DNA from 2 places in the Pseudomonas sp. GW101-3H06 genome. Region 2 is predicted to be linked to the other one. Evidence: predicted binding sites of a transcription regulator. Region 2 holds the regulator's gene; the other holds the start of a gene.
The links. Region 2 encodes sigma-54, which starts transcription at its own class of promoters, with help from an activator protein. Its sites were predicted from a motif close to ANTGGCATNNANNTTGCTNT; they were not measured.

Region 1 (15,262 bases), 3.9 Mb from region 2:
CGGCGGGTGCTAACGTCCGTCGTGAAAAGGGAAACAACCCAGACCGTCAGCTAAGGTCCCAAAGTTATGGTTAAGTGGGAAACGATGTGGGAAGGCTTAGACAGCTAGGAGGTTGGCTTAGAAGCAGCCACCCTTTAAAGAAAGCGTAATAGCTCACTAGTCGAGTCGGCCTGCGCGGAAGATGTAACGGGGCTCAAACCATACACCGAAGCTACGGGTATCATCTTCGGATGATGCGGTAGAGGAGCGTTCTGTAAGCCTGTGAAGGTGAGTTGAGAAGCTTGCTGGAGGTATCAGAAGTGCGAATGCTGACATGAGTAACGACAATGGGTGTGAAAAACACCCACGCCGAAAGACCAAGGTTTCCTGCGCAACGTTAATCGACGCAGGGTTAGTCGGTCCCTAAGGCGAGGCTGAAAAGCGTAGTCGATGGAAAACAGGTTAATATTCCTGTACTTCTGGTTATTGCGATGGAGGGACGGAGAAGGCTAGGCCAGCTTGGCGTTGGTTGTCCAAGTTTAAGGTGGTAGGCTGAAATCTTAGGTAAATCCGGGGTTTCAAGGCCGAGAGCTGATGACGAGTTACCTTTCAGGTGACGAAGTGGTTGATGCCATGCTTCCAAGAAAAGCTTCTAAGCTTCAGATAACCAGGAACCGTACCCCAAACCGACACAGGTGGTTGGGTAGAGAATACCAAGGCGCTTGAGAGAACTCGGGTGAAGGAACTAGGCAAAATGGCACCGTAACTTCGGGAGAAGGTGCGCCGGTGAGGGTGAAGCACTTGCTGCGTAAGCCCACGCCGGTCGAAGATACCAGGCCGCTGCGACTGTTTATTAAAAACACAGCACTCTGCAAACACGAAAGTGGACGTATAGGGTGTGACGCCTGCCCGGTGCCGGAAGGTTAATTGATGGGGTTAGCTAACGCGAAGCTCTTGATCGAAGCCCCGGTAAACGGCGGCCGTAACTATAACGGTCCTAAGGTAGCGAAATTCCTTGTCGGGTAAGTTCCGACCTGCACGAATGGCGTAACGATGGCGGCGCTGTCTCCACCCGAGACTCAGTGAAATTGAAATCGCTGTGAAGATGCAGTGTATCCGCGGCTAGACGGAAAGACCCCGTGAACCTTTACTATAGCTTTGCACTGGACTTTGAATTTGCTTGTGTAGGATAGGTGGGAGGCTTTGAAGCGTGGACGCCAGTTCGCGTGGAGCCATCCTTGAAATACCACCCTGGCAACTTTGAGGTTCTAACTCAGGTCCGTTATCCGGATCGAGGACAGTGTATGGTGGGTAGTTTGACTGGGGCGGTCTCCTCCTAAAGAGTAACGGAGGAGTACGAAGGTGCGCTCAGACCGGTCGGAAATCGGTCGTAGAGTATAAAGGCAAAAGCGCGCTTGACTGCGAGACAGACACGTCGAGCAGGTACGAAAGTAGGTCTTAGTGATCCGGTGGTTCTGTATGGAAGGGCCATCGCTCAACGGATAAAAGGTACTCCGGGGATAACAGGCTGATACCGCCCAAGAGTTCATATCGACGGCGGTGTTTGGCACCTCGATGTCGGCTCATCACATCCTGGGGCTGAAGCCGGTCCCAAGGGTATGGCTGTTCGCCATTTAAAGTGGTACGCGAGCTGGGTTTAGAACGTCGTGAGACAGTTCGGTCCCTATCTGCCGTGGACGTTTGAGATTTGAGAGGGGCTGCTCCTAGTACGAGAGGACCGGAGTGGACGAACCTCTGGTGTTCCGGTTGTCACGCCAGTGGCATTGCCGGGTAGCTATGTTCGGAATAGATAACCGCTGAAAGCATCTAAGCGGGAAACTAGCCTCAAGATGAGATCTCACTGGAGCCTTGAGCTCCCTGAAGGGCCGTCGAAGACTACGACGTTGATAGGTCGGGTGTGTAAGCGCTGTGAGGCGTTGAGCTAACCGATACTAATTGCCCGTGAGGCTTGACCATATAACACCCAAGCAATTTGATGCTCCGAGTTGAAAAGACGAAAGAGACCAGATTGCGGTGTGTGAAGACGCAATGAACCGAAAGTTCGCCAACACACAAACTATCGCATACCCAATTCGCTGGAACGTCGCAAGACGCGTCAGCTCAAGAATTTCTTGACGACCATAGAGCATTGGAACCACCTGATCCCATCCCGAACTCAGAAGTGAAACGATGCATCGCCGATGGTAGTGTGGGGTTTCCCCATGTGAGAGTAGGTCATCGTCAAGATTAAATTCCGAAACCCCTATCTGCGTATGCAGGTAGGGGTTTTGTTTTGTCCGCAGGAAAGTGGACCGGAAAAAAATACTGATTCCGCCGCCCCCATCCCCGGCTTCTCGCCAGGCAAATGCGCAAATGCACCCTTGTGGCTTCAAGAGAACACCATCACTGGCCGATAACCTCAAGGTCGCAGCGATCTTCACTTCTGGCAGCCTTAAATCGTTATCGCCGTCCAAGAGAAATCGCTTGATAGCCTATGGCTACTAGCTATCATCTGCGCGCCGCAAGGTCAGGTGAAGCTGATCTTGTTCATGTGCTTGCCCCTCGGTACTTCTTCTTAAATTGCCTGGAAATCCTCGATGCTGTCGTATCACCAAAAGAGTTTTCTGATCGTCGATGATTTTTCGGACTTCCGCAGTTCGGTCCGCTCGATGTTGCGGGAACTGGGTGTCAAGGATGTGGATACCGCTGACACAGGCGAGCAGGCGCTGAAAATGTGTTCGCAGAAGTCCTACGACTTCATCCTGCAGGATTTCCATTTAGGCGATGGAAAGAAGAACGGCCAGCAGGTACTCGAAGATCTGATGATCGAGAAGCTGATCAGCCATGAAAGTGTATTTGTCATGGTCACCGCCGAAACCAGCCAGGCCATGGTGCTCAGCGCGCTGGAGCACGAGCCTGACGCTTATCTGACGAAGCCCTTCAACCGTTCCGGGCTGGCCCAGCGCCTTGAGCGTCTGGAGCAGCGCAAGACGTTGCTCAAGCCAATCCTGCAAGCCCTCGACCGGGGTAAGCCGGTGGAAGTACTCAACGCTTGCATTGCCCTGTGCAAGCAAGATATCCGTTACTCGCCGCTGTGTCTGCGCTACCGCGCCGACGCTCTGCGCGACCTGAATCAGAATGAGGCGCTGGAGCGCCTTTATGACAGCATCATCGCTGATCGGCCGTTGCCGTGGGCCTTTGCCGGTCTGGGCAAGTTGCTGTTCAAGCGTGGTCAGGTTGCACAAGCCAAAAGCATCTACGAAAAAGCGCTGAAAGTATTCCCGATGATGCCGGCGCTCTATGACGGCATGGCGGATGTCCTGGTCGCCGAAGGGGATACGAAGTCGGCTCAAAAAGTGTTGGAGGAGGCGGTTCGCTTGTCGCCATTAGCGGTGCGTCGTCAGGCTCAACTGGGTAAGTTGGCGATGGCCAATGAGGATTTCGACACCGCTTCCAAAGCCTACCGCCAAGCTGTTAGCCAAGGCGCCCAGTCACGTTTCAAGGATGCTGAAAGTAATCTTGGACTGGCCCATGCCTTGATCAGCAAAGGAAGTGAAAAAGGCCTGGATACCCGCACTCGGCTGGAAATCAATACAACGTTGAGCGCAGTGGCCAAGGAAAACCCGACCGACCCCGGCCTGCAAATCCGTGCGCGATTGATGAAGGCCACCAGTCTGTTGCTCAACGATGCCGAGACCGCTGAAAAGCTCACCGAGCAAGCGTTGATGCGCCTCGATGGCATGGAGCAATTCATGAGCGCCGAAGCGGCGCTATTGGTGGCCAAGCAGTTGCAGATGCTCGGTCAGGCAGAGGCCGGCACGTCGATGCTGAAGAACTGTGCGGAAATCTATGGTGACGATCCGGCAGTCATGAAGGACATCGCCAAGCTCACAGATGATCCGAGCATCCTCAACTCCGGCAATGCGGCTGCAGATCTCAATCGGCAGGGCGTTCGCGTGTACAAGACCGGCAACCTGGTTGAGGCGCGGGAAGTGTTTCGCAAAGCTTTGGCGTTACAACCGAAGAACATCAGTATCGCGCTGAACATGGCACAGGCACTGTTGCATGGCACCGATACCAGCGTACCGTCGGCTGAACTTGAAGAGTGTCGAACCTGCCTGAAAATGGTCGGTTTGATGCCGGATACCGATGCGCGCTATCCGCGCTATCAGAAACTGAAAAGCAAGGCGTTTGGCTAATGGACGACAACCAGCAGACCCTGGATTTTTCTACGGTGATCGCTTCAACCGTACACGATATGAAGAACTCGCTGGCCATGCTGATGCAGGCCCACAGTCAATGGTTGGCGAACCTGCCCGATCCGGCACGGCATACCCCGGAGCAAGGCGTGATCGAGTTTGAATTCGCTCATCTCAACGGCATGCTCGTACAACTGCTGGGCCTGTATAAGCTCGGTGTCAATCAGATGCCCCTGCAACCGGCTTACCACGAGCTCGATGATTTCATCGAAGCGCAACTGGCCTGTCATCAGGATGTATTTGCCAGCCGCGGTATTGCCGCGACCTTTGAAGTCGATCCTTTGAGCCCGTTGGGGTTCTTCGATCGAGAGTTGATCGCCTCGGTTCTGGCCAACAGCATCAACAATGCCATTCGATATGCCCGTCACGCGGTGCTGATCAGCGTCAGCGACGAAGCCGGGCAGCTGGTGCTGACTATCAACGACGATGGGGAAGGTTACCCCGTCGAAATGATCGAGCGTCAGGCGGACTACGTGCAAGGCATCAACCACAGCAGTGGCAGCACTGGCCTGGGTCTGTACTTTGCCGGGCGGATTGCCGCATTGCATCAGCGCAATGGTATCGGCGGACGCACCGAAATCAGCAACGGCGGTCCGTTAGGCGGTGGCGTCTTCAGCCTCTATCTGCCCTGATCACTTCTCGGGCGTAAAGCTTTTTGTTTGACGCTGCTTGATATTCCGAACACGTGGAGCCTATTTTGTACGGGTCGCCGTTCGCGGCTTGCACAAAAACAAGGATTGCGTCATGACAACCGTTAGCCTGAATTCACTCGCGCAGCGATTGACGGGCATCGATGAGATTGAGTGTGTCACGCCCGATTTGAATGGTGTGCCGCGGGGCAAAGTGATGACCGCCGAGGGGTTTCTGGAGGGGCGGCGTTTGCAGATGGCGCGGGGTGTGTTGCTGCAATGCATCATGGGCGGATATCCGCCAGCACGTTTTTACGGCAGCGATGACGGCGACCTTGCGCTGGTTCCAGACCCTGCGCAAATCCATCGCTTGCCCTGGAGCAAGCAACCGCGAGCACTCGCCATATGCGATGCGCACGAGCTCACCGGCGCAAGCTCCAACCTGTCGACCCGCGGACAACTCAAGGCGGTCATCACGCAATACAAGGCCCTTGGTCTCGATCCAGTGGTGGCCACGGAGCTGGAGTTTTTTGTCTTCGCACCCAACACCGATCCAACCCATCCCTTCCAGCCACCGGTAGGCCTGGACGGTCGACGCGAAGACGGCCATTCGGCGTTCAGCGTCAGTTCCAATAACGGCCTGCGGCCGTTTTTCACCGAAGTCTATGAGTGCATGGCGGCGTTGGGCTTGCCTCGCGATACCTTCATGCACGAAATGGGTATCAGCCAGTTCGAGATCAACCTGCTGCACGGCGATCCATTGCTGCTGGCCGACCATACGTTCCTGTTCAAGCATTTGCTCAAGGAAGTCGCACTCAAGCACGGCCTCACCGTCGTCTGCATGGCCAAGCCATTGGCACATACGCCGGGCAGTTCGATGCATATTCATCAAAGCATCGTCGAGGTCTACACAGGGCGTAACGTGTTCAGTGACGAGGCTGGCCAGCCGACTGCGACCTTCCGTCATTTCATCGCCGGTCAGCAGACCTGCATGGCGGATTTCACCGCACTGTTTGCACCGAATGTGAATTCATATCAGCGCTTGTGTCATCCCTTCGCATCACCGAATAATGCCTGCTGGTCCCATGACAACCGCGCCGCGGGTTTGCGTATTCCGGCCAGTTCGCCGGTCGCTCGTCGGGTCGAGAACCGCTTGCCGGGCGCCGATGCCAATCCGTATCTGGCGATTGCAGCCAGCCTGGCGGCGGGTTTGTACGGCATTGAGCACAAACTGGAGCCAAGCGAACCTATCCAGGGTGAATTCGAGGTGCCGGACAATCTTTCATTACCTTGTACCTTGCATGCTGCCCTTGAGCGTCTGAAACGTAGCCAATTGGCGAAGGAACTGTTCGGCAAGGAGTTCATCGAAGGCTACATTGCTTCGAAGAGCATGGAGTTGACCAGCTTCTATGATGAAATCACTCCCTGGGAACGGCGTGTTCTAGCAGCCCAGGCCTGACGCACCATCCATCTCGGACTATCTTTTCGGTAGTCCGATTTCTCACCGCAAGGAGCCGCTCGGAACGCCGATGCGCCAAATCTGGAAACCCTTTCGAGCGCTTTATTTCGCCTCGCTGATGATGCTGATCGGCTCCGGCTTGCTGAGTACTTACCTGGGCCTTCGCCTGGCGGCCGATAACGTCGACAGCCTGTGGGTGGGTGCGTTGATGGCTGCCAACTACTTCGGCCTGGTACTGGGCGGCAAGATTGGCCACCGTTTGATTGCCCGTGTCGGGCACATTCGCGCTTACTCGGCGTGTGCCGGGATCGTTGGCGCCGCGGTGCTCGGGCACGGTTTGGTGGACTGGTTGCCGGCCTGGATATTTCTACGGGTCATCGTCGGCCTGGGCATGATGTGCCAGTACATGGTCATCGAGAGCTGGCTTAACGAGCAGGCCGAAGCCTCGCAGCGCGGCACGGTATTCAGTGGTTACATGATCGCCTCATACCTGGGGCTGGTGTTGGGGCAACTGATTCTGGTCATGCACCCGGGCCTGGGTCTTGAGTTGCTGATGCTGGTCGCCTTGTGCTTTGCCCTGTGCCTGGTACCGGTGGCGCTGACGCGGCGAATTCACCCGGCACCGCTGCACCCGGCGCCTATGGAGCCGCGATTTTTTATCACGCGGGTGCCTCAGTCGTTGAGTACGGTCCTGGGGGCGGGGCTGATCATCGGTTCGTTTTACGGTCTGGCGCCCTTGTATGCCTCGCAGCAGGGGTTGTCCACGGAACAGGTCGGTCTGTTCATGGGCAGCTGCATTTTTGCCGGCCTGGTGGTGCAGTGGCCGTTGGGCTGGCTGTCGGATCGTTATGACCGGGCGCTGCTGATCCGCTCTTTTGCTTTTGTTCTGGCACTTGCCGCATTGCCCTTGGCGGTCATGAAGCAGGTGCCACTGGAGGTGCTGTTTATTGCCGGGTTTCTCTGTTCGCTGGTGAAGTTCTGCTTGTATCCGCTGGCAGTCGCATTTTCCAATGACCATGTCGAAGCTGACCGTCGGGTGTCTCTGACGGCCATGCTGCTGGTCACTTATGGCGTTGGGGCGAGCATCGGGCCGCTGGCGGCCGGGGTGCTGATGAAGCTGTTCGGCAGCCAGATGCTGTATGCCTTCTTCAGTTTCTTCGCCTTGGTGCTGGTGTGGCGAATTCGCCCGAAAGCCGTCACCAATCTGCATCAGGTGGACGACGCGCCGCTGCACCACGTGGCTATGCCGGACAGTATGTCCAGCTCACCACTGGTGGCTTGCCTTGATCCGCGGGTCGATGAGCAAGTGGTTCAGGATCAGATGCAGAATCCGCCTGCCGAACAGGAGCCGCAGACCGATACGCCTCCAGAAGAACCGGATTCGGGTCGGGAGCAAAGTTTCACTGAAGCCAGGCCGTAACACTCAGGCATAAAAAACGGGCAGTCACCGCAAGGGGCTGCCCGTCTTTGTTAGCGCGTTACATCAGAGGTCGTCTTTGTCGAAGCGCCGGGCTTCGCGTTGCAGCTGGTAGACGAACCGCTCGACTTGCCGCTGCACCAGCCCGCTCATGTTGTGGAAGCGTACACCGGCGAAAGTAGTGGAGATCTTTTCTTCGAAGTGCAGATACCGCAGTTCGACCGGCGCGGTCATCTTGCCGAAGGGCAGGGCGGCCATGAAGCGATCATAGACTTGGCCCAACTGCAGGCTGCCAGTGATGTCGCCGGTGAAGCGCAACTTGCAACCGGTGGCCGAGATGTCCAGCAACTTGCCGCTGATCGGCGCCTTGAGTTTCTCGCCATCCAGGTCGACGTCGACCAGTTGAGCCAGCTTCAATGCCGCACGGAATGCATTGCGGCGCTGGTGGTAGACCACTTCGTCGGGCAGCGTGCCACGGTAGCAACGACTGCCACCGGATTCGTCGATGGTCAGCGGACCATTGCTTTCCCACGCTATGCGCACACCATCGTGGAAACCTTCAACCTTGAACGGCTCGCCGGCCAGCAGGAAGCGTTCGCCGTCACGGGGAATCATTTCATCCAGGGCAATCATGTTGCTGTCGCGATCAATGTCCACCAGATAGCTCTGGAAGCGCTGGCTGCGCTCATGGAACGTGATGATCAGCGGGTCATGGCTTTCTTGCAGTTGGCGAAGGTTGCCGGAGATTTCCAGAGGCGTGCTGAGCACCTTGGGTGGCTGCGGAGCATCGTCCGCATTTAAGGCATTGGACACGGTTAATCAATCTCCAGACAAATTTTGACTACGGCTAGCCAGCATTTTGCCAGCATGTTTCGCGTCTTGATAGTGCGTGCTCATCGACGGGCTCAAGCCTGACTGAGCGGGCGCGGTTTCACAAGCTTGGAAAATGTTCCGCTGGCGTCATAGAGCGCTGGAGGTTCGCCGCCGGTGAGGATTTTCAGCTGAGTGGCCGTGGCGGCCTGCTGTACCAGAATCGACTGGCCGTTGTTGGCATTGGCGGCTTGGCATTGAGTCAAAAGGTCGGTCAGCACATCGCTTTGTGCCAGCAGTGCTTCGCCGACGCTCGACTGGCTGGCCAGTTGCTCCAGACCGCTACGGTTGGTCGGCAGGTTGAGACTGGCGAGGATTTCACTGCGCTTGCGGCCATGCTGTTCAAGCAAAATGATCAAGGCTTGCTTCTGCGCCAGAATATCTTCGAGCAGGGACATGTCGCGACCATGCAAGGCGAGGGACTCGGTACGCAGTAACTCCAGCAATTGTTGCGCTGGAGCAAAATCGTCGGTGATCAGTTGCAGTAGATTCGTGTCGTGCATGGCTGGCCTTGGGTTTTAAGCGTCCAAAAGCCTGGCGCCGGCCGGGGCCTAGCGCTGGGCTTCGAAGTTGAGCAGTTTGCTGGCTACACGGTTGCTGTCGACTTTATAGCTGCCATCGGCAATCGCTGCTTTCAACTCGGCCACGCGGGCTTTGTCGACGACAGGCTGATCGCGCAGCGTATCAGTGATCTTCTGCAACTGTTGAGCCTCATTGCTGAGATGTACCGATTCCCCGACTGTAGCGGTACCGGCCTGTTCGGCCTGGGTAGTCAGCGGTGCGGATTTACCGGTTTCGGCGGTTTCCTTGGCAGCGCTGGTACGTGTACTGCCCGTCAATGACGAGGAACTGTTCAAACGGCTGAAATCGATGACCATGATAAAAACCTCTGGGAATTTGGACGCTTGCCATGTTTTCGGCCATTCCCTGAAAAACTTTAGGCCCATTTATCAATGAGCTTGCGCGCGTCAGCGCTTGCCCTGTATGGGGCACAGTTTAGGGAACAGCCATGGCCAGCGCCACATCTTCACGAAACACAGGGCTCTGCATGGCCGCCTACATGGAAACCTCCACCTGGCCCGGCGCGATGACTTGCGCCTTGATGACTCGTTGGGAGTTGAGGTTTTTCACCCGGATCTGTTCGCTCATGCCGCCATTGGACAGCGCTTCGCCGGGCATTCGCACGCTGAGCGTACCGCTGCGGGCGGTGATCACCACTTGATCACCTTTGCGGATAACTTCCGCCTGTTCGAGATGGACCAGGGTAATGACCTGATCGGTGACCATTGGTCGGGTAAGTCGTTGTCCGATCGCCTGTTCGACGGAGGTCAGGTAGCCCTGGTTGATCGCACTGATATCCCGCTCACGCAGGATCACATCCTCAGGCTCGACAATGCCGGCGCGCCGCAGTGGTCGCGAGGTGGTCACGACGTCGCGAAACAGGCGTACTTGAGCGGGTACGAAGACCGTCCAGGGGGATGTTCCCTCGCAGCGAACCTTGACCGTGACCCGGCCCAACGGCTTGGCCGGACTCTCCAGTGAGGCTGTCAATTCCTTGTCGCACATCGGCATGCGCATACGCGGATCGAGCTGGTTGACCTGGATTTCGTAGCGACCTTCCGTTTGACTGGTAGCCAGATAGTCTTCTACGGTGAATTCAAGAAAGCCCTGGGTGACGCCGATAAGCATGTCAGGCAAGGTAACCGCGTCAGCAACGGCAGGGCTGCCAGTGTTGAACAGGCACACAGCCGCCAACGCACCGAGGAATTTGCGGTGGAGTGTGGTCGGGCGTCGGAAAAATGTCGGTTCTGTGTTCATACAAAGATAAAAAGCAAGCGCCGTGCCGTTTAGAGATGAATGTGCGTCGCAACAACACTTAGCGTTGGTGTAGGAGTCTGGGCATGGCTGGTGTAATGGATTCGGTGAACCAGCGCACGCAACTGGTAGGGCAGAATCGCCTTGAGCTGTTGTTGTTCCGTCTCGACGGCCAGCAGCTGTATGGGATCAACGTGTTCAAGGTTCGGGAGGTGTTGCAATGCCCCCAGCTGACGCTGATGCCCAAGTCCAGTCCTGTCGTGTGCGGCGTGGCGAATATCCGGGGGGCGACCATTCCGATCCTTGATCTGGCAATGGCGACTGGCTCCGGCGCTTTGAAGGACAAGAACAATCCCTTCGTGATCATCACGGAATACAACACCAAGACCCAGGGATTTCTGGTGCGCTCGGTGGAACGCATCGTCAATATGAACTGGGAGGAGATTCATCCGCCACCCAAGGGGACCGGTCGCGATCACTACCTGACGGCGGTGACGCGGGTCGACAATCAGTTGGTTGAAATCATCGACGTCGAAAAGGTGCTGGCGGAAGTGGCGCCGACGCCGGAAGCGATTTCCGTCGGCGTGGTCGATGTCGAAACCCAGCACAAGGCACTCTCGTTGCGTGTGCTGACGGTCGATGATTCGTCGGTGGCGCGCAAGCAGGTCACGCGCTGCCTGCAAACGGTCGGTGTCGAAGTGGTGGCGTTGAACGACGGCCGGCAAGCGCTGGATTACCTGCGCAAACTGGTCGACGAGGGCAAGAAGCCGGAAGAAGAGTTCCTGATGATGATCTCCGACATCGAGATGCCGGAGATGGACGGGTACACGCTGACGGCCGAGATCCGCAACGATCCTCGCATGCAAAAGCTTCATATCATCCTGCATACTTCGTTGTCGGGCGTGTTCAATCAGGCGATGGTCAAGAAAGTCGGTGCCGATGACTTCCTGGCCAAATTCCGTCCTGATGACCTGGCATCCCGGGTAGTCGACCGGATCAAAGCAGCAGATATCAGCTAGGGGCGTCCGGCCCCTGGCAGTCAACACGATTTAAGAGGCGGCAGCATTGTCTACGGGTAATTTGGATTTCGAACAGTTCCGGGTATTCCTGGAAAAAGCCTGTGGCATTTTGCTCGGTGAAAACAAGCAGTATCTGGTCTCGAGCCGTCTCAACAAACTGATGGAGCAGCAAGGCATCAAGTCCCTGGGTGAGTTGGTCCAACGCATCCAGACCCAGCCGCGCAGCGGGTTGCGCGAGATGGTGGTGGACGCGATGACGACCAACGAAACCTTGTGGTTTCGTGACACCTATCCGTTTGAAGTCTTGAAGAACAAGGTACTGCCTGAAGCGATCAAGGCCAGTCCCGGCCAGCGTTTGCGGATTTGGTCGGCGGCGTGCTCGTCGGGTCAGGAGCCGTACTCGCTGTCGATGTCCATCGACGAGTTCGAGCGGACCAATGTCGGGCAATTGAAGATGGGGGTGCAGATCGTGGCCACCGATCTGTCCGGCACCATGCTCACCAACTGCAAGACCGGCGAATACGACAGCCTGGCCATCGGTCGCGGTCTGTCGCCCGAGCGGCTGCAGCGTTATTTCGATCCGAAGGGGCCGGGACGCTGGGCCATCAAGGCGCCGATCAAGAGCCGAGTGGAATTCCGCTCCTTCAACCTGCTGGATAGCTACGCGAGCCTCGGCAAGTTCGACATCGTGTTCTGCCGCAACGTGCTGATCTACTTCTCTGCCGAAGTGAAGAAGGACATCCTGTTGCGCATTCACAGCACGTTGAAGCCGGGTGGCTATCTGTTCCTCGGTGCATCCGAAGCGCTGAACGGATTGCCGGATCATTACCAGATGGTTCAGTGCAGTCCGGGGATTATTTACCAGGCGAAGTGATCGGTTGGCGGTATCAAAAATCGGGAGTCCTCAGGGCTCCCGTTTTTTTTTGCCTGATGAAGTATCGGCCCCACAGGGGATGCGGTGTTCTCTCGGTCGAGTAAAGCGGCAGAAAAGCGGCATCCAGCGGAAACCGGTTGCCGCTTTTCTGGCATTGCCGCATTGCCACGGCCCGCAAAGTCCCGGTTTACGGGCTTTTTTGAATTGGCATGACGCTTGCTATATCCATCGTACGAAAAATCAGGTCACCCGAAGGTTTCCCGACATGAGCATCAGCTTCGATAAAGCGCTCGGCATTCACGAAAAGGCTCTGGGCTTCCGCGCCCAGCGTGCCGAAGTCCTGGCCAACAACATTGCCAACGCCGATACCCCGAACTACAAGGCTCGGGACCTGGAATTCTCGAAAGTACTCGAGGCGCAGAACGATAAAGCCAAGAACGGCACGTTCGCCTTGAACATGACCAACAGCCGTCATATCGAAGCCGAAGGCCTGGGTAATGGCGACGAGTCGCTGATGTACCGCACGCCGATGCAGCCCTCGATCGACCAGAACACCGTGGACGCTCAGCTGGAACAGTCGAACTACGCGGAAAACTCGGTCAACTTCCAGGCCAGCTTCACCCTGCTCAACAGTAAATTCAAAGGGCTGGTGTCAGCCCTGCGCGGAGAATAAGTCATGTCTCTATCCAGTGTTTTCAACATTGCCGGTAGCGGCATGAGTGCCCAGACCACGCGTTTGAACACCGTCGCTTCGAACATCGCCAACGCCGAGACTGTCTCGTCGAGCATCGACCAGACCTACCGTGCGCGTCACCCGGTGTTCGCCACCATGTTCCAGGGCGGCCAGAGCGGCGGCAGCGATTCGCTGTTCCAGAACCAGGATGCCGCCGGTCAAGGCGTTCAGGTACTGGGCGTGGTTGAAGACCAGAGCAACCTTGAGGCGCGCTACGAGCCGAACCATCCGGCAGCCGATGCCAAGGGTTACGTCTACTACCCGAACGTCAACGTGGTGGAAGAAATGGCCGACATGATTTCCGCGAGCCGTTCGTTCCAGACCAACGCCGAAATGATGAACACCGCCAAAACCATGATGCAGAAAGTCCTGACCCTCGGTCAGTGATAAGGGGCGACTCAGATGAGTGTTTCCGATACCACCAGTGGCTTGAGCCTCAACGACATCCTGGCCAACTCCGCAGTCAAGACCAAGACTGACGATAGCCTGGCTTCGGCAGCGGGCAGTGCCACCGGCAAAAAAGCCTTGGGCAAGGATGCGTTCCTGCAGTTGCTGGTGACGCAACTGAAGAACCAGAACCCGCTGGAACCGCAGGACAACGGCGAGTTCGTGGCGCAACTGGCGCAGTTCAGCAGCCTGGAAGGCATCACCACGCTCAACGACACCGTGGCCGGCATCGCCAGCAACTACAACTCGTCCCAGGCATTGCAGGCTTCGTCCCTGGTGGGGCGTTCGGTCATAGCACCGGGCGACAAGGCCGTAGTCGATACCACGAAGGGCATGACCGGTTCGATTTCGATACCGCAGTCGGTTGCCTCGACCACTGTGAAAATCACAGACAAGGACGGCAAAGTCATTCGCACCCTCGAACTGACCGATCAGAAAGCCGGCAATGCCAGCTTCACCTGGGATGGCAAGGACGACGCCGGCAACGTGGCCCCAACCGGCACTTACACCTTCGCGGCGAACACCACCATCGACGGTCAGGGCGTGGCGCTGATCACCAATCTGCCAGCAACCGTCAACAGCGTGACCATCAGCCAGACCGGCGGTGAGTTGATGCTCAACCTGGCCGGGCTGGGCAGCATCGCCCTGTCCAAAGTGCAAACCATTGGTATATAGAGCCGACTAACACGGCACAAAGGAGTGGAATATGTCTTTCAACATCGGCCTTAGCGGTCTCTATGCCGCCAACAAACAGCTGGACGTGACCGGCAACAACATCGCCAACGTTGCCACCGTCGGCTTCAAGTCGTCCCGTGCGGAATTCGAAGACGTTTACTCGGCCACCAAGCTGGGGGCAGGGAGCAGGACTATCGGCAATGGCGTGCGTCTGGCCAACGTTGCCCAACAATTTACCCAAGGCGATATCAGCAGCGGCACCGGTAACGTGCTGGACATGGGCATCAATGGCTCCGGCTTCTTCGTGCTGAACAACAACGGTTCGCTGTCCTACACCCGCGCCGGTACGTTCAAGGTCGACAAGGAAGGTTACGTCACCAATTCCGACTACACGGCGCGTGTTCAGGGTTACGGCGTGGATGCCAATGGCAAGATCATCAATGGTGTGTTGACCGACCTGCGTATCGACACCTCCAACCTGGCACCGAAGGCCACTACCACCGTATCGTCGACGATCAACCTCAAGTCTACGGAGCCCGCGATCGACGTCGTCGCGAACCCGTTCGACCCAAGCAAGACCGCGTCCTACACCAAGCAGTTCAGCACCCCGATTTTCGACTCTCAGGGTAACGAACACACCATGGATCAATACATGGTCAAGACGGGTCCCAACACTTGGGACACCTACACCCTGATCGATGGTCGCAACCCGAATGGCAGCGACCCGATGAACGCAGCTACCCGTCCTGTCCCTTCGACCATGACGTTTGATACCAGCGGCAAACTGGTATCGGTCAGCACGCCGAATCCACCGGGTGCGCCAATCGTCAGCCCGAATCTGGCCATCACCAACTGGACTCCAGGTAAAGTGACCAATGGTGTGTGGGCACCCAACGGTGCCGCCGCCGACCCGGCCGGTGTGACCATCGCCATGTCCAACACCACCCAGTTCAACGCCGATAGCGCGCGCTCGATTCCGGCGCAGAACGGCTACGCTACTGGTCAGATCTCCAACCTGACCATCGACGGCAACGGTGTGATGCTGGCCAACTTCAGCAACTACCAAACCAAGCCGATCGGTCAGAT
Region 2 (15,262 bases):
GCGCCGGAAACCTTGGCGCCCATGGCGTTCAGGAAGTTCGCCAGGTCGACCACTTCAGGTTCGCGCGCGGCGTTTGCCAGTACGCTGCGACCCTTGGCCAGCGCGGCGGCCATCATGATGTTTTCGGTACCGGTCACACTGACGGTGTCGAAGAAGAAGTGCGCACCGCGCAGGCCGCCTTCAGGGGCCTTGGCCTTGATGTAGCCGCCTTCGACGTCGATGATCGCGCCCATGGCTTCCAGGCCGCGGATGTGCAGGTCAACCGGACGCGAACCGATGGCGCAACCGCCAGGCAGTGCGACTTCCGCCTCACCGAAACGGGCAACCATCGGGCCCAGTACCAGGATCGACGCACGCATGGTTTTAACCAGTTCGTACGGAGCGATCAGGGTCTTGATGGTGCGTGGATCGATTTCGACGGCCAGTTTTTCGTCGATCACCGGCTCGATCCCCATGCGACCGAACAGTTCGATCATGGTGGTGATGTCGTGCAGGTGCGGCAGGTTGGCAACGGTCACCGGACCATCGCACAGCAGGGTGGCAGCCAGGATCGGCAGGGCAGAGTTCTTTGCCCCGGAGATGCGGATTTCGCCGTCAAGACGAGCACCGCCAGTAATAATCAATTTATCCATAAGAATCTCGACGCCCTTGGGCTCAGGTGCGCTCGGCCCAGGCCGCGCTGCTGAAAAATTTCATAGTGACCGCATGGATGCTGCCATCGGTGATCCATGGGTTCAAATGGGCATAGATCTGCTGCTGACGCTTGACCGGGCTCAACGCCGCCAGTTCATCGCTAATCACATTCAGCTGGAAATTGCAGCCTTCGCCTTCAACTTCCACCCTTGTATTAGGCAGCTTTCCTTCAAGGAAGCTCTTCACTTCTACGGCCTGCATGCTCAACCTCAATCGGCGCCCTGTGCGCGCGGGTCGGACATCATACAAAAAAGCCCCTCGCCTGCGAACCCCGCGAAGCAGGACTCTGACGGGGGGCTTCTTTATCGATGCGGGTTAGGAATGCGCCAATAGCTCGGTCAGCTCACTGACCTGAGCAATTTCGCGCATGTCTTCTGGCATCTCGCGGATGCTCAGCGACTTGCCGGCCGCCTGAGCATCGCGCATGAAACACAGCAACAAGGATAGACCGACGCTGCTGGACTTGGTCACCGCTGAACAATCGACCACCAGAGACGCGGCCTTGCTCGCCTTGATCAACGCCTGCCCCTGCTCTCGCAAGCCTGGGCCGGTGCGGTAATCCAGCACGCCGCTGAGCCGCAGCTCGCCGGCTTCGTCCATCAGGACTGCCGACTCACTCATTGGGTTTGTTTCTCGGTGGATTGTTCAGCGGTTTCCTTGGCCTTGGCGACTTCCCCGGCCCAACCGTTGATGGTCTTGTCCAGGTCATTGCCATTGCGCTGCATCGCATCGGCGAACTGATCGCGGAACAATTTGCCGATGTTGATGCCGTTGATGATGACGTTACGCAGTTTCCACTCGCCACCGACCTTTTCCAGGGTGTAGGACACCGGATAGACCGCGCCATTGCTGCCTTTGACGGTCATGCCGACGCTGGTGCGCTCGCCCGACTCGTCCTTGGCAGGATCAACGGTGATGCCCTGATTGTTGTATTCGAGCAAGGCATTGCCATAGAACTGAAACAGACCCTTTTTGAAGTTTTCTTCAAAGGTCTTCATTTGCTCAGGCGTGGCCTTGCGCGAGTATTTGACCGTCATGATGCTCTTGGAAATACCCTCGGCATCCACGACAGGCCCGACAATGCTGTTGAGCGCCGCATAGAAATCCTGCGGATCCTGCTTGTACTTTTCTTTGTTTGCAGCCAGATCGGCCAGCAAACGGTTGGTGGTGTCCTGTACCAGTTCGTGCGCGGAAGGCGCCGCCGCGGCGTTAGCCATCAACGGCAAGGCCGCGAGTAATACCAACAGGCCACGTCGCAAGGTAGAGATCATTTAAACATTCCTCATTTGGCGTCTTTGCTAACGGTATTGAGAAGGAACTTGCCGATCAGGTCCTCGAGTACCAGCGACGACTGGGTATCGTGGATGGTCCCGCCATCCTTGAGCAGGGCTTCTTCCCCGCCCACGCTGATACCGATGTACTTCTCGCCCAGCAGGCCAGCGGTCAGGATAGATGCAGTGGAGTCGGCAGGCAGGTTATCTACGCGCTTTTCCAGTTGCATGGTCACTCGACCGGTGAAGCTGTCGCGGTCCAGATCGATTGCCGTGACCTTGCCGATGGTCACTCCGGCCATGGTCACTTTAGCTCTGACAGTCAAACCGGCGATATTGTCGAAATACGCATAAAGTTTATAAGTTTCGGTGCTCGGGCTCGGGGACAGGCCGCTGACCCGCAGCGCCAGCAACAGCAAAGCCAGGATGCCAGCCAGCAAGAAAAGGCCGACACCGATTTCCAGGGTGCGGTTTTGCATCAGAAATCTCCAAACATCAAGGCGGTCAAAATAAAGTCCAGGCCGAGGATTGCCAGAGAGGCATACACCACGGTCTTGGTAGTGGCACGACTGATCCCTTCGGAAGTGGGCTCGCAGTCATAGCCTTGGAATACGGCAATCCAGGTCACGACGAAGGCAAACACCATGCTTTTGATGATGCCGTTGAGCACATCGTCAGCAAAGGTCACGCTGTTTTGCATGTTCGACCAGTAGGAGCCTTCATAAACGCCCAGCCAGTCGACGGCTACCCACGAACCGCCCCAGATGCCCACCACGCTGAAGATCATCGCCAGCACCGGCAGGGAAATGAAGCCGGCCCACAGGCGTGGGGCAATGATGTACTTGAGCGGGTCGACCCCGATCATTTCCAGGCTGGACAACTGTTCGGTGGACTTCATGTTGCCGATCTCGGCGGTCAACGCCGAACCGGCACGCCCGGCAAACAGCAAGGCCGTCACCACCGGACCCAATTCGCGCAACAGGGTCAGCGCAACCATCTGCCCTACCGCCTGCTCCGAACCGTAGCTGGACAGGATATTGAAGCCCTGCAGCGCCAGCACCATACCGATGAAAATCCCGGAAACCACGATGATCACCAGCGACATCACGCCGACGGAATGAAGCTGCTTGACCAGCAGGCCGAAACCACCGCCGATGCCGCCGCGGCCGAGCAATGCGTGAAACAGGAACAGGGTCGAGCGACCGAACACCGCAACGGTGTCGATTCCGGCCAGACCGAACCGACGTACGCGTTCTATTAATGAAATTCTGCGCATCAGCGGCGCTTCCCCAGGAGATCTGCGCGGTAATCCGGCGCTGGAAAGTGGTACGGAACCGGGCCGTCGGGATCGCCAGTCATGAACTGACGGATGCGCGGGTCGTCCGATTTCATCAGTTCATCAGGCGTGCCCTGCCCCAATACCTGCCCATCACCCACCACATAGATGTAATCGGCAATGCTCGCCGTCTCGGCCAAGTCGTGGGAAACCACGATACTGGTGATCCCCAGCGCATCGTTGAGCAGGCGGATCAGGCGCACCAGCACCCCCATGGCGATAGGGTCCTGGCCGACGAAGGGCTCGTCATACATGAGAATCTGCGGATCAAGCGCAATCGCCCGCGCCAGCGCCACACGACGCTTCATGCCGCCGGACAGTTCGTCGGGCATCAGCTCGATGGCGCCACGCAAGCCAACGGCCTGCAATTTGAGCAGGACGATATCGCGGATCATCTCTTCCGGCAGCTGGGTATGAATGCGCAGCGGAAAGGCCACGTTCTCGAACACATCGAGATCGGTAAACAGCGCACCACTCTGAAATAGCACGCCCATGTGCTTGCGGGCATCGAACAGGTCGCTGCGCGAGAGCTTCGGCAGGTTCTGACCGTTGACCCAGACTTCGCCCTTGGTAGGTCGCAACTGCGCGCCCATCAACCGCAGCAGCGTAGTCTTGCCACACCCTGAAGGCCCCATGATGCCGGTGACCTTGCCGCGGGGAATACGGATATCGACGTTATTGAAAATGCTGCGCGCACCGCGCTTGAAGGTCAGTCCCTTCAGCTCGACCGCGTAGGCGTTATCGGCACTCATCTAAACTCCTTGCGATGCAGCCTCTCACTCGGACGCCTGACTTCCTGACGAAAGCACATACTCCCGGGCGGGCCGAACTGGCGGCGAACTATATCACTGCAAACGCCACGCGCCCAAGGTCATTGCCCGACCAAGTTCAGCAATATGAACAGCCAAACGCTTCATTTAGACGGATTAAGCAATAAGGAATGACAATGCGCGACGAACTTGCGTGAGGGTTTCGATCATAACCGCTATAATCGCCGCCTTTTCATCAGGCTAAACGATTTCCGACATGAGCCAATCCAGCGACCTGATTCAATCCGCCCAACGTACCATCCGCCTCGAAGTGGAAGCCGTACAAGGCTTGCTGCCGCACATCGACGCAGATTTCGTACGCGCTTGCGAAATGATTCTGGCCAGCAAAGGCCGCGTAGTCGTGGTCGGCATGGGCAAGTCCGGGCATATCGGCAGCAAGATCGCTGCAACCCTGGCCAGCACCGGCACCACGGCATTTTTTGTTCACCCGGCGGAAGCCAGTCACGGTGACATGGGCATGATCACACGCGACGACATCATCCTCGCGCTGTCGAACTCCGGCTCCACCAATGAAATCATCACCCTGCTGCCACTGATAAAGCGCCTGGGCATCCAACTGATCAGCGTGACAGGCAATCCCGATTCGCCGCTGGCCAAGGCCGCCGAGGTCAACCTCAATGTGCATGTCGAGCATGAAGCCTGCCCACTGAACCTGGCGCCCACCTCTTCGACTACCGCCGCGCTGGTCATGGGCGATGCCCTGGCCGTGGCCCTGCTGGAAGCCCGTGGGTTTACTGCCGAAGACTTCGCCTTTTCCCATCCCGGCGGCGCATTGGGCCGCCGCCTGCTGCTGAAAGTGGAAAACGTCATGCACGCCGGGCAAGAGCTGCCACAGGTTCAGCGCGGTACCCTGCTCAAGGATGCCCTGATGGAAATGACCCGAAAGGGACTGGGCATGACTGTAATCCTTGAAGCAGACGGCAAACTGGCCGGGATCTTCACCGACGGTGATTTGCGCCGCACCCTGGATCGCACAATCGATATCCACAGCGTCACCATCGATCAGGTCATGACCGCCCACGGCAAGACCGCCCGCGCCGAAATGCTCGCCGCCGAGGCCCTGAAAATCATGGAAGACCATAAAATCAACGCGCTGGTGGTGGTCGATGGCGAGGACCGCCCAGTCGGCGCCTTGAACATGCACGACTTGCTGCGCGCGGGAGTAATGTAATGAACACGGACCTGCTGAAGCGCGGCCAACAGATCAAACTGGCGGTGTTCGATGTCGACGGCGTCCTCACCGACGGACGCCTGTACTTCCTCGAAGACGGCAGCGAATTCAAGACGTTCAACACCCTCGATGGCCAGGGCATCAAGATGCTGATGGCCGCCGGCGTCCAGACAGCCATTATCAGCGGCCGCAAGACCCCGGTGGTCGAGCGGCGAGCGAAGAACCTCGGCATTCCACACCTGTACCAGGGACGCGAAGACAAATTGGTGGTGCTTGACGAGCTACTTGGCCAACTCAACCTAAGCTATGAACAGGTTGCCTACCTTGGCGACGACCTGCCTGATCTGCCGGTGATTCGCCGCGTAGGCTTGGGAATGGCAGTCGCCAATGCCGCCAGTTTCGTGCGCGAACACGCCCATGGCATCACCCAGGCCCGCGGCGGCGAAGGTGCCGCCCGCGAATTCTGCGAATTGATCCTGCGCGCCCAGGGCCGCCTCGATGCGGCCAATGCCGCGTACCTGTGAGCCAGACATGCTGAGCAAAAAGATTCGCAACATCCTGGTATTCGGTTGCATCGCGGCGATTTTCGCCGCGGTCGGCTACTGGAACATCAGCCCGGAACGCTTCCTCGACAAGCCTGCTGTGCAAGTCGACAACAGCGCAATCGACTATTACGCCATCAATGCCCACAGCGTGCAGTTCCTGCCAGATGGCAAACTGCAATACGAAATGACGTCGGACAAGGTCGAACACCTCAAAGCCACCCAAGTGACCTTGCTGACCAATCCCGACCTGAACATGTTCCGCGGTACCGAGTTCCCGTGGCACGTCCAGAGCGAAAAGGGTGAAGTCAACCCCGATGGCACACAGGTCGAACTGATCGATTCGGTACGCATCACGCGTTTCGACGAGAAAAACCGCAGGACCCTGATTACCACCACTCGCATGACAGTGTTCCCGCAGCAGCAATATGCGCAGACCGAGCAACCCGTTAGAATCGACGGCGCTGGTGGCGTATCGACAGGCAACGGAATGAAAGCGTACTTGAAAGAAAGCAGGATACACCTGCTCTCGAACGTAAGAGGACAGTATGAGGCTCGTTAAAACCCTCCCTATTTTGCTCAGTCTGGGCGCGGCACTGGGAAGCGTGAGCGCCTGGGCTCTGCCGGATGACCAACAGCAGCCTATCCGCATTCAGGCCGACGACGCCCAGCTGGACGACAAGAACGGTATCGCCACCTACACGGGCGACGTGATCATCACCCAAGGCTCGATGAAGGTCACAGGCAACAAAGTGACCATGACCCGCGCATCTAACGGCGATATCGATGTGGTGACGTCGGTGGGCAACCTCGCCTACTTCGAACAAGTGCAAACCGCGGGCGATGCCAAGCCTGTTCAAGGCTGGGGCGTGACCATCCAGTATCATGCAACGCAAAACCGCGTTGTGCTGATCGATCGCGCCAAAGTCGTCGACAAGGACAACAACGTCACCCAGGGCGAAAAAATCGTCTACGACACCGTTAAAAAGCTGGCCAGCGCCGGTCGCGCCACAGGCAGCAAAGTCACCGAAGCGCGCCCACGCATCGACATGGTGATCCAGCCGAAAAAGAAAACCGACGAGCAAAAGGCCCAGTAATGGCAACTCTGAAAGCTCAGCATCTGGCCAAGAGCTACAAGAGCCGCCAGGTCGTGCGTGACGTGAGCCTGTCCATCGACAGCGGTCAGATCGTCGGCCTGCTTGGCCCCAACGGCGCCGGCAAGACCACCTGCTTCTACATGATCGTAGGCCTGGTAAGGGCCGATCAGGGCCGCGTCCTGATCGACGACCTGGACGTCAGCCACCAGCCTATGCACGGTCGCGCGAAGGCCGGTATCGGCTATCTGCCGCAAGAAGCGTCGATCTTCCGCAAACTGTCGGTGGCCGACAACATCATGGCCATCCTCGAGACCCGCAAGGAACTCGACAAGGCCGATCGTCGCCAGGAGTTGGAAAGCCTGCTGCAGGAGTTCCACATCAGCCACATCCGCGACAACCTCGGCATGAGCCTGTCCGGTGGCGAACGCCGCCGCGTGGAAATCGCCCGCGCACTGGCCACCAACCCGAAATTCATCCTGCTCGACGAACCCTTCGCCGGCGTGGACCCGATTTCGGTGGGCGACATCAAACAGATCATCCACCACCTCAAGGCCAAGGGCATTGGCGTGCTGATCACTGACCACAACGTCCGTGAAACCCTGGATATCTGCGAAACAGCCTATATCGTCAACGATGGCCAACTGATCGCCGAAGGCGACTCCGACACCATCCTGGCCAACGATCTGGTCAAGGAAGTGTACCTGGGCCATGAGTTCCGCCTGTAAGCACTGAGCTGGCTAGTCGACCGAGCGCTTGTCTCGATAAAAATCAATACTTTTTTATTGTTACAGCGCTCTAGGCAAGCACCGCAACTTCGGGCATATAATTTGCTTATGTTTGGCGCTCCGGCGCCCCTGTAGTGGATGGCGCATGTGCGCCGGCGAATAAGGTGTTAAGCCCCTGCCATGAAACCATCGCTAGTCTTGAGAATGGGCCAGCAGCTGACGATGACACCGCAGCTGCAACAGGCCATCCGCCTGCTCCAATTGTCGACCCTGGACCTGCAGCAGGAAATCCAGGAGGCCCTGGAGTCCAATCCGATGCTCGAGCGCCAGGAAGAAGGCGACGACTTCGACAACACCGACCCCTTGGCCGACAACGCCGAACAGAAGCCCAACACCGACATCCAGGAACCCTCCTACCAGGAAAGCGCGCCGACGGTTGATAACCTCGACGAAGGCGACTGGAACGAACGCATCCCCAACGAACTTCCTGTCGATACGGCATGGGAAGACGTCTACCAGACCAGCGCCAGCAACCTTCCCAGCAACGATGATGACGAGTGGGACTTCACCACCCGCACATCAGCCGGTGAAAGCCTTCAAAGCCACTTGCTCTGGCAGCTGAACCTGGCCCCGATGTCCGACACTGACCGGCTGATTGCCGTGACCCTGATCGACTGCATCAACAATCAGGGCTATCTGGACGAAACGCTCGAGGAAATCCTCGAAGCCTTCGATCCGGAACTGGACATCGAACTGGACGAGATCGAAGCCGTCCTGCACCGCATCCAGCAATTCGAACCCGCCGGCATCGGCGCCCGTAACCTGGGTGAATGCCTGTTGCTGCAATTGCGCCAGCTGCCTGCCAAAACACCCTGGCTGGCCGAGGCCAAACGCCTGGTCACCGATTACATCGACTTGCTCGGCAGCCGTGACTACAGCCAGCTGATGCGCCGCATGAAGCTCAAGGAAGACGAACTGCGCCAGGTCATCGAACTGGTCCAGAGCCTCAATCCGCGCCCGGGCTCGCAGATCGAGTCCACCGAAGCCGAATATGTGGTCCCGGACGTGATCGTGCGCAAGGACAACGAGCGCTGGCTGGTAGAGCTCAACCAGGAGTCTGTGCCACGACTGCGGGTCAACGCCCAGTACGCAGGCTTCGTGCGCCGCGCCGATACCAGTGCCGACAACACCTTCATGCGCAATCAGCTGCAGGAAGCCCGCTGGTTCATCAAGAGCCTGCAAAGCCGCAACGAAACCCTGATGAAAGTAGCCACCCAGATCGTCGAGCATCAGCGCGGCTTCCTGGAGTATGGCGACGAGGCGATGAAGCCGTTGGTCCTGCATGACATCGCTGAAGCGGTCGGCATGCACGAGTCGACGATCTCACGGGTGACCACGCAGAAATTCATGCATACCCCCCGGGGTATTTATGAACTGAAATACTTTTTCTCCAGTCACGTCAGCACCTCCGAAGGCGGCGAATGCTCGTCCACGGCGATCCGCGCGATCATCAAAAAACTGGTTGCCGCGGAAAATCAGAAAAAGCCGTTGAGTGACAGCAAGATCGCTGGTTTACTGGAGGCACAAGGCATTCAGGTGGCTCGCCGCACCGTCGCCAAGTACCGCGAATCCCTCGGGATCGCGCCTTCGAGCGAACGCAAGCGATTGATGTAGAGCCACGCCACAGCGTTCCAGTGGCAGATCATCTGATCTGCCGCTTTATGCACTGGCAACGAAGGAGAAGCTGTATGCAAGTCAACATCAGTGGACACCAACTGGAAGTGACCGAACCTCTTCGCACCTACATCGGCGAAAAACTCGAACGATTGGAGCGACATTTCGACAAGATCACCAACGTGCAGGTCACGATGACGGTCGAAAAGCTGAAGCAGAAAATCGAAGCCACGCTGCATATTCCCGGCAATGAAGTGGTCGCGAACGCGGAACATACCGATATGTACGCGGCGATCGACGCCTTGACCGACAAGCTGGATAAACAACTCAAAAAGCATAAGGAAAAGACCCAGAGCCTCCTCCAGGGCGCTACCGGTCGTTAACACTCCCAACCCATGATCCGACTTGAAAGCATCCTGACCCCCGGCCGTTCCCTGGTGAACGTGCCGGGCGGCAGTAAAAAGAAAGCCCTAGAGCAAATTGCCAACCTTATCCATCGCGAAGTGCCGGATCTGGAGATGCAAGATGTCTTCGAGGCTTTGATCGCCCGCGAAAAACTCGGCTCGACCGGTTTTGGCAACGGCATCGCCATTCCTCATTGCCGCCTCAAGGGATGCAATGCGCCCATCAGCGCCTTGATGCACCTGGATGCCCCTATAGATTTCGACGCCATCGACGGCGCGCCGGTTGACCTGCTGTTTGTGCTACTGGTCCCGGAAGCCGCCACCGATGCGCACCTTGAGTTGTTGCGCCAGATTGCCAGCATGCTCGACCGCAAGGACGTGCGCGACAAACTGCGCAGCGCCCCGAGCAATCAAGCCTTGTATCAGGTTGTCCTGGACGAGCAAAACGGGCAGTAATCATGCGCTTGATCATCGTCAGCGGCCGATCCGGCTCAGGTAAAAGCACCGCCCTCGATGTGCTCGAGGACAACGGCTACTACTGCATCGACAACCTGCCTGCCGGGTTGCTGCCGGAACTGGCCGAACGTGCGTTGATTCATACCGAGCTGTCACAGCCGCTGGTTGCCGTATCCATCGATGCGCGCAACCTGCCAAGCCATCTATCGCGGTTTCCCGAGCTGCTGGAAGAAGTACGCAGCCGTCACATCCAGTGCGATGTGCTGTATCTGGATGCCGACGAAGAAACCCTGCTCAAACGCTTCTCGGAAACCCGCCGTCGCCACCCGCTGAGCAGCGCCAATCGCTCGCTGGCCGAAGCAATCACCGACGAAACGAGCCTGCTCGGCCCCATTGCCGACCTGGCCGATCTCAAGATCAATACCACCAACCTGAACCTGTATCAGCTGCGCGATACCATCAAGCTGCGCCTGCTGAACCAGCCGGAGCCAGGAACAGCGTTCCTGGTGGAGTCTTTCGGCTTCAAGCGCGGCATGCCGGTCGACGCCGACCTGGTGTTCGATGTGCGCTGCTTGCCCAACCCTTACTGGAAACCGGAGTTACGCGCGCAGTCCGGACTTGATCAGCCGGTGGCCGAGTACCTGGCGGCACAGCCGGATGTCGAAGAGATGTTCCAGGACATCTCCACGTACCTGCTCAAATGGCTACCCCGCTTTGCTGCCAGCAACCGCGCGTATGTCACCATTGCCATCGGTTGCACCGGCGGGCATCACCGCTCTGTCTACCTGACCGAACGTCTGGGCAAGACCCTGCAGCAATCCCTGAAGAACGTCCAGGTCCGCCACCGCGACCTCAGCTAAAGGATTCACATCGCGATGCCTGCTCTGGAAATCGAAATCATCAATAAGCTGGGCTTGCATGCCCGGGCGTCTGCAAAGTTCGTTGGGGTTGCCGGCCAATTCAAGGAATGCACGATCAGGGTTGGACGCACACCAGAATCCACCGTCGACGGCAAAAGCATCATGGCCATGATGATGCTCGCCGCCGGCAAGGGCACCAAAATCCATCTGAGCACGGAAGGCGAACAGGCACAGGAGGCGATGGAAGCACTGGTGGCCTTGATCAACAATTACTTCGACGAAGGCGAGTAAACGCCGCGGCTTTGTGGCGAGCGCCGCATCCATCACCTTCATCAAGCAAAACAGCGCTCTTGTTTCTGTGTTGCCCGGGATTGCGTGAAGAACCAAAAAAAGGCGTGCCACCCATTGGGTGGCACGCCTTTTTGTATCACGGGAAGAATTAACTGCCCGCTACGGTCATCCGCTCGATCAACACCGAACCGGTGCGGATGTTGCTGCGAAGTTCGAGATCATTACCGACCGCGACAATCTGTTTGAACATGTCACGCATGTTGCCGGCGATAGTCACCTCCTGGACCGCGAACTGGATTTCACCGTTCTCGACCCAGTAACCCGCCGCGCCACGGGAATAATCGCCGGTGACCATGTTCAAGCCCTGGCCCATCAGCTCGGTCACCAACAGCCCGCGGCCCATGCGTCGCAGCAAGGCCGCCTGATCTTCATCTCCATGGGTGACGAACAGATTATGCACGCCGCCGGCATTCGCGGTGCTCGGCATGCCGAGTTTGCGACCGGAGTAGGTGCCCAGCACGTAAGACACCAACTCGCCTTTTTCGACGAACGGCTTGGCGTAGGTTGCCAGGCCATCACCATCGAACGCCGCACTGCCCAAGGCACGCATCAGGTGCGGACGTTCATCGATGGTCAACCACTCCGGAAACAGCTTCTGCCCCAGGGTGCCTTCGAGGAACGAGGATTTGCGGTACAGGCTGCCACCGGAAATCGCCGACAGGAAACTGCCGAACAGGCCACCGGCCAGCTCGGCAGAAAACAGCACCGGTACTTCGCAGGTGGGTACCGGACGCGCGCCCAGGCGACTCGCCGCCCGTTGCGCGGCACGCTGGCCGATGCTCACCGGATCCGTCAGCAAATTGCCCTGACGGTTCACGTCGTACCAGTAATCACGCTGCATCTGGCCATCGGCCTCGGCGATCATCACGCAGCTCAGGCTGTGCCGGGTCGATGCATAACCGCCGATAAACCCGTGGCTGTTGCCGTACACACGGCAGCCTTGATGCGTACTCAGGGTAGTGCCATCGGCGTTCTTGATCCGTGCGTCGGCATCGAATGCCGCCGCTTCGCAGAGCAAGGCTTTTTCGATGGCTTGCTCCGGGGTGATGTCCCATTCGTGGAAAAGATCGAAATCCTGCAGGTCCCTGGCCATCAGTGCCGCATCGGCCAGGCCCGAGGCTTCGTCTTCAGAGGTGTGTTTGGCGATGGCCAGTGCCGCCGCGACGGTTTCACGAATCGCCTCCGGACCACTGGCCGAAGTGCTGGCCGAGCCCTTGCGCTGGCCGACGTACAAGGTGATGCCGAAGCCCTGATCGCGGTTGAATTCAACGGTTTCGACTTCACGCTGGCGCACCGAGGTCGACAGGCCCTGCTCCAGGGATACCGCCACCTCACAGGCACTGGCGCCCTGGCGCTTGGCTTCAGCGATGATCTGCTCGACCTGTTCTTGCAGTGCCGGCAATGCTTGTGGGCCGACGCTTTCAACTGCACTCATGCTGTTCTCCACTCAAATTCTGCTTTCGGTGACGGTCATCGAGCGACCGGGCCGGACAAGCGGCCCCCGACTGGTTATCATGGCGGCGTTTCTTTGCGGACGGCCACCATGGTTGATTCTTACGACGACTCCCTCGATACGGGAGAAAAAAGCAAATCCCAGGTCAAACGCGAGCTGCATGCTCTGGTTGACCTCGGCGAGCGCCTCACAACACTCAAGCCTGACTTGCTGGCAAAACTGCCCTTGACCGACGCCTTGCGCCGGGCCCTGGCCGATGCGCCCAAGCACACTGCGAACATCGCGCGTAAACGGCACCTTCAGTTCATCGGCAAACTGATGCGCGATCAGGACACTGACGCCATTCTGGTTTTGCTCGATCAACTCGATGCCTCCACTCGCCAGTACAACGAGCGCTTCCATAACCTGGAGCGCTGGCGTGATCGCCTGATAGCCGGTGACGATGCCGTTCTGGAAAAATTCGTCGTCGACTACCCTGACGCCGATCGCCAGCAACTGCGTTCACTGATCCGTCAGGCACAGCACGAGGTTGCACAAAACAAGCCTCCTGCTTCCAGCCGTAAAATCTTCAAGTACATCCGTGAGCTGGACGAGACTCAACGCGGCCTGCGTTGAATCCCGGACCGGGTGAGTCGCCGCGCGACTCACCCGCAGCTCCATCCTTACGAGCCCGTGCCACCCACGGTAATCGCATCAATCTTCAGCGTTGGCTGGCCGACACCCACCGGCACCGACTGCCCATCCTTGCCGCATGTCCCCACGCCGCTGTCCAGCGCCAGATCGTTGCCGACCATCGACACTTTGCTCATGGCTTCCGGGCCGTTGCCGATCAAGGTCGCTCCTTTGACTGGGGCGGTGATCTTGCCATCTTCGATCAGGTACGCCTCGCTGGTGGAAAACACGAACTTGCCGCTGGTGATATCGACCTGACCACCGCCGAGGTTCGCGCAGTAGATGCCCCTCTTCACCGAAGCGATGATTTCCGCCGGGTCGCTTTCGCCGGCCAGCATGTAGGTGTTGGTCATGCGTGGCATCGGCAAATGCGCATAGGATTCGCGACGCCCGTTACCGGTGCGGGCCACGCCCATCAGCCGTGCATTGAGCTTGTCCTGCATATAACCCTTGAGCACACCGTTTTCGATCAGTGTGGTGCACTCGGTCGGGGTGCCTTCATCATCAACGCTCAATGAGCCACGACGCCCGGACAAGGTGCCGTCGTCGACAATGGTGCAAAGTTTGGAGGCAACCCTCTCGCCCATGCGCCCGCTATAAGCCGAGCTGCCCTTGCGATTGAAGTCGCCTTCCAGGCCATGTCCAACCGCTTCGTGCAACAGCACGCCCGACCAACCGGAGCCGAGTACCACCGGCAAGGTACCGGCCGGCGCAGGAATGGCTTCCAGATTGACCAGCGCCTGACGCAACGCTTCACGGGCATAGCTCATGGCGCGGTCTTCGGCGAGGAAGTAACGGTAATCGGTACGACCGCCACCACCATGGCCACCGCGCTCGCGACGGCCATTCTGCTCGACGATCACGCTGACGTTGAAACGCACCAGTGGCCGCACATCCGCCGCCAGACCACCATCGGTAGACGCCACCAGAATTCGTTCCCAGACACCGGCCATGCTCACGGTGACTTGCTGGATACGCGGATCGAGCGCGCGAGTGGCGGCATCGATGCGCTTGAGCAGATCGACTTTCTCGGCACGGCTCAGCACTTCCAGGGGATTGTCCGGCGCGTACAACTGCGCGACATCCTGGGAGGTGAATGCTTGCACCGTGCCGTTCTGCCCGGCTCGGGAGATTGAGCGGGCCGCACGGGACGCAGCGCCCAGGGCTTCCAGGGTGATCGCATTGCTGTAGGCAAAACCGGTTTTTTCACCCGATTGCGCCCGCACTCCTACACCCTGATCAAGGTTGAAGTTGCCTTCCTTGACGATGCCGTCTTCCAGCGCCCAGGACTCGGAAATCTGCCCCTGGAAATACAGGTCGGCGGCATCGATACCCGGCCCGGCCAGATCACCGAGCACACTTTGCAGGTTTTCGATCGTTACGCCACCAGGCGCCAGGAGGTGTTCACTGACTGAGGACAACAACTCGCTCATATGTTTTACGCCTTAAATTCGTCGTTCTGATGCAGGTCGCTGCGCGCCCTGCGAGAAAAAGCGCCGGTGACTGGACACCGGCATCCGCGCCCTGATGGACGCCTGTTCGCTGCTGTCACGTTCGGCCAGCAGCACGGCCTCGCCTTGATCCTGTTGCGCCAGCACTCGACCCCATGGATCGACAATGGCCGCATGCCCCCAGGTTTCCCGAGGCCCCGGATGCGTCCCACCCTGGGCAGCCGCTAGCACATAACACTGGGTTTCGATGGCCCTTGCGCGAATCAGCACATCCCA

Region 1: a site for sigma-54 is predicted at 12,525-12,544, ahead of flgB (flagellar basal body rod protein FlgB). Genes of this name have one in related genera too.

Annotation. Positions count from the first base shown of each region.
Region 1 is NZ_JBWKZO010000001.1:4,973,758-4,989,019, reverse strand. Features, by position in the region: rRNA gene AC07ZE_RS22855 (23S ribosomal RNA) at 1-1,956, shown strand, start outside; rRNA gene rrf (5S ribosomal RNA) at 2,111-2,226, shown strand; gene AC07ZE_RS22845 (tetratricopeptide repeat-containing response regulator) at 2,577-4,178, shown strand; gene AC07ZE_RS22840 (sensor histidine kinase) at 4,178-4,870, shown strand; gene AC07ZE_RS22835 (glutamine synthetase family protein) at 5,085-6,326, shown strand; gene AC07ZE_RS22830 (MFS transporter) at 6,397-7,746, shown strand; gene AC07ZE_RS22825 (flagellar brake protein) at 7,810-8,556, opposite strand; gene AC07ZE_RS22820 (flagella synthesis protein FlgN) at 8,649-9,116, opposite strand; gene flgM (flagellar biosynthesis anti-sigma factor FlgM) at 9,165-9,491, opposite strand; gene flgA (flagellar basal body P-ring formation chaperone FlgA) at 9,670-10,431, opposite strand; gene AC07ZE_RS22805 (chemotaxis protein CheV) at 10,515-11,447, shown strand; gene cheR (protein-glutamate O-methyltransferase CheR) at 11,494-12,321, shown strand; gene flgB (flagellar basal body rod protein FlgB) at 12,587-12,994, shown strand; gene flgC (flagellar basal body rod protein FlgC) at 12,998-13,441, shown strand; gene flgD (flagellar hook assembly protein FlgD) at 13,457-14,176, shown strand; gene flgE (flagellar hook protein FlgE) at 14,208-15,262, shown strand, end outside.
Region 2 is NZ_JBWKZO010000001.1:1,084,515-1,099,776, reverse strand. Features, by position in the region: gene murA (UDP-N-acetylglucosamine 1-carboxyvinyltransferase) at 1-632, opposite strand, end outside; gene AC07ZE_RS04965 (BolA family protein) at 655-894, opposite strand; gene AC07ZE_RS04960 (STAS domain-containing protein) at 1,009-1,314, opposite strand; gene AC07ZE_RS04955 (MlaC/ttg2D family ABC transporter substrate-binding protein) at 1,311-1,964, opposite strand; gene mlaD (outer membrane lipid asymmetry maintenance protein MlaD) at 1,976-2,443, opposite strand; gene mlaE (lipid asymmetry maintenance ABC transporter permease subunit MlaE) at 2,443-3,240, opposite strand; gene AC07ZE_RS04940 (ATP-binding cassette domain-containing protein) at 3,240-4,052, opposite strand; gene AC07ZE_RS04935 (KpsF/GutQ family sugar-phosphate isomerase) at 4,327-5,301, shown strand; gene AC07ZE_RS04930 (KdsC family phosphatase) at 5,301-5,825, shown strand; gene lptC (LPS export ABC transporter periplasmic protein LptC) at 5,833-6,405, shown strand; gene lptA (lipopolysaccharide transport periplasmic protein LptA) at 6,392-6,940, shown strand; gene lptB (LPS export ABC transporter ATP-binding protein) at 6,940-7,665, shown strand; gene AC07ZE_RS04910 (RNA polymerase factor sigma-54) at 7,846-9,339, shown strand; gene hpf (ribosome hibernation-promoting factor, HPF/YfiA family) at 9,414-9,722, shown strand; gene ptsN (PTS IIA-like nitrogen regulatory protein PtsN) at 9,735-10,199, shown strand; gene rapZ (RNase adapter RapZ) at 10,202-11,059, shown strand; gene AC07ZE_RS04890 (HPr family phosphocarrier protein) at 11,075-11,350, shown strand; gene pmbA (metalloprotease PmbA) at 11,499-12,845, opposite strand; gene yjgA (ribosome biogenesis factor YjgA) at 12,954-13,478, shown strand; gene tldD (metalloprotease TldD) at 13,526-14,968, opposite strand; gene AC07ZE_RS04870 (carbon-nitrogen hydrolase family protein) at 14,981-15,262, opposite strand, start outside.